2 linked regions of the Variovorax paradoxus EPS genome follow. The protein of the gene in region 2 interacts with the protein of the main gene of each other region in a pairwise test. Links are inferred from orthologs where the notes say so. Each region holds a gene or a part of one and is shown on either strand. Other genes may lie near its edges.

Region 1 (4,140 bases), 4.4 Mb from region 2 along the record:
CGGCGCAGCACACCGAGGCCATCAAGACGCGCGGCGCGCTCAGCACCAACGACGGCGAGATCGCGGTCAACTGGGCGCTCGACGGCCACGGCATCCTGATGCGCGCGGAGTGGGACATCGCGCGGTATCTGCGCAGCGGGCGGCTGGTGCAGGTGCTGGCCAACTACCGCACGCCCGATGCCGACATCTACGCGGTGTACCCCCAACGTCATCAGCTCTCGGCGCGCGTGAGAGCTTTCGTTGACTTCATCGCAACCGCGCTCGAAAACGGCAGCATCCGGTGACACCTGCAGAGGGACTGCAGCGACACGGATCAACGGCTTTCTGCTACCGTATTTTTCATCGCTGACAGCTCACCGGAGAACCGCTCATGCCGCTTCGCCCGCCACCGATCCTGCCACCCAGCTTCGTACCGCCGTACCTGCTGGACCGGCTCGCGGCGCATGCCGATGCGCCCGTCAGTGCGCGCGCGGCCAACACGCTGATGATCGACCGCGAGCATCGCGGACTGCGCGAATTTCTCGCGCCCCAGATCTCGTCGGCGCCCTCGCCGCCCTACGCGAAGCGCGGCTCGCCCGAACGCAAGATCCATGACGCGGGCAACACCACGCAACTGCCCGGCAAGCTGATCCGCACCGAAGGCCAGGCCGCGAGCAAGGACCTCGCGGTCGACGAGGCCTACGACGCGCTCGGTGCCACATGGCGCCTGTACCACGACATCTACGAGCGCAACTCCATCGACGGCGCGGGCATGTCGCTCACGGGCAGCGTGCACTACGGCAACGACTACGACAACGCTTTCTGGAATGGCACGCAGATGGTGTTCGGCGACGGCGATGGCGAGGTGTTCAACCGCTTCACCATCGCGGTGGACATCATCGGCCACGAGCTCACGCACGGCGTGATCGACCACGAGTCCGCGCTGGTCTACCAAGGCCAGTCGGGCGCGCTCAACGAATCGATCTGCGACGTGTTCGGCGCACTCGTGAAGCAGCACGTGCTCCAGCAGACCGCGCAGCAGGCCGACTGGCTGGTGGGCGCGGGGCTCTTCAAGGAGACGGTGAAGGCGCGCGCGCTGCGCTCGATGGCCGAGCCCGGCACCGCCTACGACGACCCGGTGCTCGGCAAGGACCCGCAGCCCGCGCACATGAAGGACATCGTCGTCACGCGGCAGGACAATGGCGGCGTGCACATCAATTCCGGCATTCCGAACCGCGCCTTCTACCTGGCCGCAACCGCCATCGACGGTCCGGCATGGGAGACGGCCGGGCGCATCTGGTACGACACCGTGTGCGACCGCCGGTTGAAGCAGGATGCGGATTTCGCCGCCTTCGCCGAACTGACCGGGAGCGCCGCCGCCAAGCGCTTCAGTGCCGGCAGCGCGGCGCACAAGGCGGTCATCGCCGCATGGAACACCGTGGGAGTCACCGCATCATGATCCAGCTGCCGCCGCTCAATGAAGCCACCATCGTGCGCGTGACGCGCGAGGGCGGTATCGCCTACATGCCGGGCCTTGCGCGTCCGCGCAGCTTTCAACTGGGCGACTGCACCGAAGAGTTGCGCCAGCAGATCGACGACGCGCTGCAAAGCGCCGTGCCGCATGCCGAGGAAAGCAGCGCCACGTCGCCGGGCGGCGACCAGCGCGTCTACCGCGTGGAAGTGGTGATGGAGAACACGGCCACCGCGAACTCGGTCAGTTTCGACGTGCCCGAGACCGAGGCGCCCGCGGCGCTGGTGCATCTTTGGAAGGACGCGGGCAAGCGCCGCTGACCTTCATCCTTTGCCGAGGATCACGGAGCCGATCAGCCACACATTCGCCGCGCTGATCACGCCGAACAGGCCCCAGGCCAGGAGCTTCACCACAGTGCCGTTGGCAAAGCCGCCCATCATCTCGCGGCTGCTCGTGAAGCGAATCAACGGCCACATCGCAAAGGGCAACTGGAAGCTCAGCACCACCTGGCTCAGCACGAGCATCTTGCCGACGCCGCCATCGCCGAACCACCAGACGCCGAGGAACGCCGGCCCCAACGCGAGCGCGCGCGTGAGCAGGCGGCGCTGCCAGCAGGGGATCTTCAGGTCAAGAAAACCTTCCATGATGATCTGGCCCGCGATGGTGCCGGTGAAGGTCGAACTCTGGCCCGAAGCCAGCAGCGCAATGCCGAACAGCGTGGCCGCGAACGCACTGCCGACGATGGGCTCGATGAGCCGGTAGGCATCGTCGATCTCCGTCACCTCCTGGTGGCCGGTCGCGTGAAAGGCGCTGGCCGCGAGCACCATGATGGCCGCGTTGACCAGCAGCGCGAGCGACAGCGACACCACCGCATCGAGCGTGCAGAAGCGCACCGCCTCGCGGCGCGCCGCATCGGTGTCGGCGATGAGCCGCGTCTGCACGATGGACGAGTGCAGGTACAGGTTGTGCGGCATCACGGTGGCGCCGACCACGCCGATGGCGAGGTACAGCGCACCGGGCTGCTGCAGCCGCTCGAAGCTGGGCGCAAAGCCCATCGCCACGCCGAACCAGTTGGGCTGCGACATCGCGAGCTCGACGATGAAGCAGCCCGCGATGGTGCCGACCAGCCCGAGCACGATGGCTTCCACGCGCCGGAAGCCCGCGCCCTGCAGGCCGAGCACGAGCAGCGTGTCGAAGGCCGTGATCGCAATGCCCACCGGAATCGACACGCCGAACAGCAGGTGCAACGCGAGCGCGCTGCCCAGCACCTCGGCGAGATCGCAAGCGACGATGGCCAGCTCGGCGCCGAGCCACAGGAAGCGGTTCACGCGCGGCGAATAATGTTCGCGGCAGGCGCGCGCCAGATCCTTCTGCGCGACCAGCCCGAGGCGCACGCACAGCGTCTGCAGCAACATCGCCGCGAGGCTCGCGAGCAGCACCACGAAGAGCAGGCCGTAGCCGAAGCGCGAGCCCGCCTCGATATCGGTCGCCCAGTTGCCTGGGTCCATGTAGCCCACAGAGACCAGCAGGCCCGGGCCCGCGTAGCGCAGCAGTTTCTTGCCGAAGGGCAGATCTTGCGGAACCGCCACGCTGCCCTTGACCTCGGACGGGCAGAAGGGCGCGGTGGCCGTGCGGGGGAGCGGAAAGAACATGCGCGCGATGATAGGGTGGGGCACCGGGTCTCGTGCGAGACCTGCGCCGCGGCGCCGGATCTTTTAGATTCGACGCTCGCCATCCAATCAACGTCACCCCTTCACATCACCCCGGAGTTCATTCCAATGATTCACGTAGTTGCTGTCCTCACCGCCAAGCCCGGCCAACGCGCCAAGCTGCTCGAAGCCTTTGCCGAAAACCGCGCGGCCGTGCTGGCCGAAGAGGGCTGCATCGAGTACGGCGCAACGATCGATGCGCAAGGCGTTCCCACCTCGAAGGCGAGCTTCGGCCCCGACACCTTCGTGGTGATCGAGAAGTGGGAAACGCTCGCGCACCTGCAGGCCCACGCTGTCGCGCCGCACATGAAAGCGCATGGCGAGAAGACCAGGGAGCTGGTCGAGAGCAAGCTGATCCACGTGCTCGAACCGGTCTGAGGTTCTTCCCTTAGCAGCCTTCGCGCGCGGCGCGGGGCGTGCTACCTTCGCGACCGGGAGCAGAAGACATCTCGGACGAGGAGACTCAAGACATGGCGATCTTCTTCAGACCGCATGGTTTGCACTTGCACGCTTTCGCCGCAAGGCTCGGTGCGCTGGCCGCAGTGCTGCTTGCGGCCGGTTGCGCACAGCTCGGCGCGCCGCCTTACGCCGCCGACTACGAGGCGCTCGACCGCCTCGAGGCCAACAACCCCGGCAAGGTGGCGGTCGCCAAGGTGCAGCCCACCGACCCCAACGACAAGATCAACACCCTGAGCCTGCGCCGCGCCAAGCTGGTGTCGCCCAGCGGCACCTTCGCGCAGTACCTCGAAGACGCGCTGATGCGCGACCTGAGCGAGATCGCGGTCTATGACCCGAAGGCGCCGACCCGCATCGCGGCGCGCATCGTCGTCAACGAACTCGACCTCGGCGTGATCAATGGCACCGGCCGCATGGACGTGGAGGTCACCGTCACGCGCGATGCGGCGCAGAAGCTGCGCAAGACCTACCGCGGCGAGATCGCCTTCGATTCGAGCTACGCGAACATCGTGGCCGTGCCCGCGG
Region 2 (4,132 bases):
GTCCTTGCGCGGTTCCTTGCCGAAGAAGGCCTTCACCTTTTCCTGCACCTTGGGCATGCGGGTCATGCCGCCGACCAGGATCACGTCGTTGATGTCGCTCACGCTGATGCCGGCATCCTTGATGGCCAGGCGGCAGGGCGCGATGGTGCGCTCGACCAGTTCGTCGACCAGGCTCTCCAGCTTGGCGCGGGTGAGCTTGATGTTCAGGTGCTTCGGACCCGAGGCATCGGCCGTGATGTAGGGCAGGTTGATATCGGTCTGCGCGCTGTTCGACAGTTCGATCTTGGCCTTTTCAGCAGCTTCCTTCAGGCGCTGCAGTGCCAGCACGTCCTTGCTCAGGTCGACGCCCTGTTCCTTTTTGAACTCGGCAATGATGTAGTCGATGATGCGCTGGTCGAAGTCTTCACCGCCGAGGAAGGTGTCGCCATTGGTCGACAGCACTTCGAACTGCTTCTCGCCGTCCACGTCTGCAATTTCGATGATCGACACGTCGAAGGTGCCGCCGCCCAGGTCATACACGGCGATCTTGCGATCGGCCTTGTCCTGCTTGTCCAGGCCGAAGGCCAGGGCCGCAGCGGTGGGCTCGTTGATGATGCGCTTGACGTCCAGGCCCGCGATGCGGCCGGCATCCTTGGTGGCTTGGCGCTGTGCGTCGTTGAAGTACGCCGGCACCGTGATCACGGCTTCGGTGATGGTTTCGCCGAGATAGTCTTCGGCGGTCTTCTTCATCTTGCGCAGGATGTCGGCGCTGACCTGCTGCGGCGCCATCTTCTTGCCGCGCACTTCGACCCATGCGTCGCCGTTGTCGGCCTTGGCGATGGTGTAGGGCATCAGGTCGATGTCCTTCTGCACTTCCTTTTCCTCGAACTTGCGGCCGATCAAACGCTTGATCGCGTACAGCGTGTTCTTGGGGTTGGTGACCGCCTGGCGCTTGGCCGAGGCACCGACCAGCACTTCACCGTCTTCCTGGTACGCGACGATCGACGGCGTGGTGCGGGCACCTTCCGAGTTCTCGATCACACGCGTGGTGTTGCCTTCCATGATCGACACGCACGAGTTGGTGGTGCCGAGGTCGATGCCGATGATCTTTGCCATGTTCTTTACTCCTGAAAGCCTGAAAAAAATGTTGTTATGAACTTGTGGATAACCCGGCTCGATTCAAGGGGATGGAGCGGGGATTTCCTGTGGGAATCGTGTGTGCGGATGTGCGGACGACTTACTTCGGCGCGCTGACCGTGACCAGCGCCGGGCGCAGCACGCGCTCGTTGATGGTGTAGCCCTTCTGGAGCACGCTCACCACGGTGTTGGGTTCCTGCTCGGGAGCGGGCACCACCGAGATGGCCTGGTGCTGATGCGGATCGAACCTGGTGCCTGCGGCGGGCGCCACTTCGATCACCTTGTTGCGTTCGAGCGCGCTCTTCAACTGGCGCAGCGTGGCTTCGGCGCCTTCGCGGATCTGCTCGGGGGTGGCGTCCTTGATGGCGAGGCCGGCTTCCAGGCTGTCGGTGACCGGGAGCAGGCTTTCGGCAAAGGCCTCGACCGCGAATTTGCGGGCCTTGGTGATTTCGTCGTCGGCGCGGCGGCGGGCGTTTTGAACGTCGGCCTGGGCGCGCAGGTATTGATCGGCCAATTCGGCGTTCTTGGCTTGCAGCGCAGCCAGCTCGCCTTGCGCCGCGGCCAAAGCGTCGGCTTCATTGGCGGCCTGCGCGGCCTCCAGTTCTTCGGGACTGGGCTCGCCTTGCAGCATTTGTGAATTCTGTGCGGATTGTTGCGGGTCAGACATTTTTCAAAGAACGGCGTGCGCCGGAAAACAAACGATAGCCAGCCACTTGGGGCTGGCCAGAGGCATTTCAAGCGAAAAAATGCGGAAAAAGGGGCCGTGGAGGCATGAAAAAGGCCCGAAATCGGGCCTGTTCGCCAACGTGGGCAGTGAGCGATCAGTGCGCGTCGAGCAGTTCGACGTCGAACTTCAGCGTGGCGTTCGGGGGGATCACGCCACCGGCGCCGCGGGCGCCATAGCCCAGCGATGCGGGAATGATCAGCGTGCGCTTGCCGCCGATCTTCATGCCGGCGACGCCTTCGTCCCAGCCCTTGATGACCTGGCCTGCGCCCAGCGAGAACGCGAAGGGGTCGTTGCGGTCGCGGCTCGAATCGAACTTGGCGCCTTGCACGCCGTCGTTGTAGAGCCAGCCGGTGTAGTGCACATGCACGTGCTGGCCAGCCTTGGCTTCGGCGCCGGTGCCGACTTCGGTGTCTTCGTACTGGAGGCCGGAGGGAGTGGTAGGCATGGGAAAACGCTCCTTGCGTCGATGAATGGTGAATTGGATCGAAGGCGCGGAGTTTACCGATGCCGGCTGACGGCCTCTTCAGTTCGTCGTGTCTGCGGGCGGTGCGGGGGGCGGGGGAGGCGGCGAGGAGGCCGGAGGCGCAACGGGAGCGGCTGGCGCAGTGGCCGCGGGAGCAGCCGGTGCGGCCGCCTTCTTGAGCTGCCCCAACTGCCATTTGCCGGCAAAGGCCTGCAGGTCGGACAGCCGCTTGAGCAGGTCCTGCCCGCTCAAGGTGAGGCAATAACCGTCGCTGCCGTGGCTCACGATGCCGGCCTCGCGCAGTTCCTTGATGCGGGTGTTCAGGGTGTTGGGAGTGATGCCGCCCACGCTGTCCTGCAGCAGGCGAAAGGTCTGGGCATGGCCGTCGCGCAGGGCCCAGAGCACACGCAGCGCATAGCGGGCTTCGAGCAATGCGAGCAACTGGCTGACGGCTGCGTTTTCCTTGGTACTCATCGACATCATCTCCTCGAAGCTGGGCGGGCCGCTGGCCTGGGGCTGGCCGATGCCGCGCGCTCTTGTTTGTGATTGGTTATGGACCGTCCCGCTGGCCGGCGACTATAGCGCAAACGATGTGGATGCTACTAGTTTTATAGCTGTAAGGGCATGCTGCATGCGGGCTGTGAGACAAAGCCTCACAAATTCGTGTAGTCGGCCATGGCTTCGCCCAAGCGGATCGCGCGGGTGGGCGACCAGTCGGGGTTGAACGCCAATGCAGGCGCCGGGAACAGCATGACGACGGTGGAGCCGAGCAAGAAACGGCCCATCTCGTCGCCCTTCTTGATGTCGATCTGCTGGTCGTTGTAATGCCACTCGCGCAACTCGCCCACGCGCGGCGGATTCACCACGCCGTGCCACACGGTGGCCATGCTGCCGACGATGGTGGCGCCCACGAGCACCAGCACGAAGGGGCCGCGCGCCGATTCGAAGACGCACACCACGCGCTCGTTGCGCGCAAAGAGGCCGGGCACGCCGCGCGCGGTGGTCGGGTTCACCGAGAACAGGTCGCCGGGCACGTGGATCATGCGCACGAGCCGCCCGTCGCACGGCATGTGGATGCGGTGGTAGTCCTTGGGGCTCAGATAGAGCGTGGCGAAGCTGCCGTGCGCGAACTTCGCGGCCAGCGCGGCGTCGCCGCCGACCAGCGCGGTGGTCGTGTAGTTGTGGCCCTTGGCCTGGAAGATCTGGTCGCCCTCGATCGCGCCGAACTGGCTGATGGCGCCGTCCACGGGGCTGACGAGGTCGGCCTGCGCGAGCGGGCGCATGCCGGGCTTGAGCGCGCGCGTGAAGAACTGGTTAAAGCTTTTGTAGTGCTCGATGTCGGACTCGAGCGCCTCGCCCATGTCGACACCGTACTTGGCGACGAAGCGGCGAATGATCCACGTCGTGACGGCACCGCGTTCCTTCCCCGCGACCCAGCCGGCGAAATTGGTCAGGGCCTGCTTGGGGAACAGGTATTGGGGCAGAACTGCGGAGCGGTCGGACACGTTGTGGGAAGCCTCGAATGCGGATCGGAGGGGCATTCTATAAAGCGCCCTCCCCAAGAAGCGTAGGAAACTTCCCTCGGTTGTGCGTGGGTGCCGGCCGGCGGCGAACTACTTACTCCGCCTTGATGCCGGCAGCCTTGATCACCCCGGCCCATTTCTCGACCTCGGCCTTCTGGAACGCCGCGATCTGCGCCGTCGAGAGATCCGCTGGCTCCATGCCGAAGCCCTTGAGCTTGTCCTGCATTTCGGGCGTTGCGAGGATCTTGCGGATCTCCGTGTGCAGCCGCTCGACGACCGGTGCCGGCGTACCGGCGGGCACGA

Evidence for each region. The genes of interacting proteins can lie anywhere in the genome.
Region 1: the proteins of grpE (region 2) and VARPA_RS29775 interact in binary tests that used the Escherichia coli proteins (3 or more experiments, as listed by UniProt). The link is inferred for Variovorax paradoxus EPS from one-to-one orthologs.

What each region holds. Positions count from the first base shown.
Region 1 is NC_014931.1:6,485,741-6,489,880, forward strand. Bases 939-3,797 are described here. They hold VARPA_RS29775 (Nramp family divalent metal transporter), read right to left. Parts: upstream 3,103-3,797; coding sequence 1,774-3,102; downstream 939-1,773. Other genes in these bases: VARPA_RS29765 (M4 family metallopeptidase), read left to right, coding at 939-1,438; VARPA_RS29770 (protealysin inhibitor emfourin), read left to right, coding at 1,435-1,770; VARPA_RS29780 (putative quinol monooxygenase), read left to right, coding at 3,229-3,537; VARPA_RS29785 (hypothetical protein), read left to right, coding at 3,630-3,797. In the rest of the region: VARPA_RS29760 (LysR family transcriptional regulator), read left to right, coding at 1-284; more of VARPA_RS29765, read left to right, coding at 371-938; more of VARPA_RS29785, read left to right, coding at 3,798-4,140. UniProt on the Escherichia coli protein: H(+)-stimulated, divalent metal cation uptake system. Involved in manganese and iron uptake. Can also transport cadmium, cobalt, zinc and to a lesser extent nickel and copper. Involved in response to reactive oxygen.
Region 2 is NC_014931.1:2,075,941-2,080,072, forward strand. What follows is about bases 1-2,851. They hold grpE (nucleotide exchange factor GrpE), read right to left. Parts: upstream 1,784-2,851; coding sequence 1,217-1,783; downstream 1-1,216. Other genes in these bases: dnaK (molecular chaperone DnaK), read right to left, coding at 1-1,095; VARPA_RS09460 (FKBP-type peptidyl-prolyl cis-trans isomerase), read right to left, coding at 1,938-2,288; VARPA_RS09465 (winged helix-turn-helix transcriptional regulator), read right to left, coding at 2,367-2,780. Also shown: asd (archaetidylserine decarboxylase), read right to left, coding at 2,960-3,811; VARPA_RS09475 (Bug family tripartite tricarboxylate transporter substrate binding protein), read right to left, coding at 3,924-4,132. UniProt on the Escherichia coli protein: Participates actively in the response to hyperosmotic and heat shock by preventing the aggregation of stress-denatured proteins, in association with DnaK and GrpE. It is the nucleotide exchange factor for DnaK and may function as a thermosensor.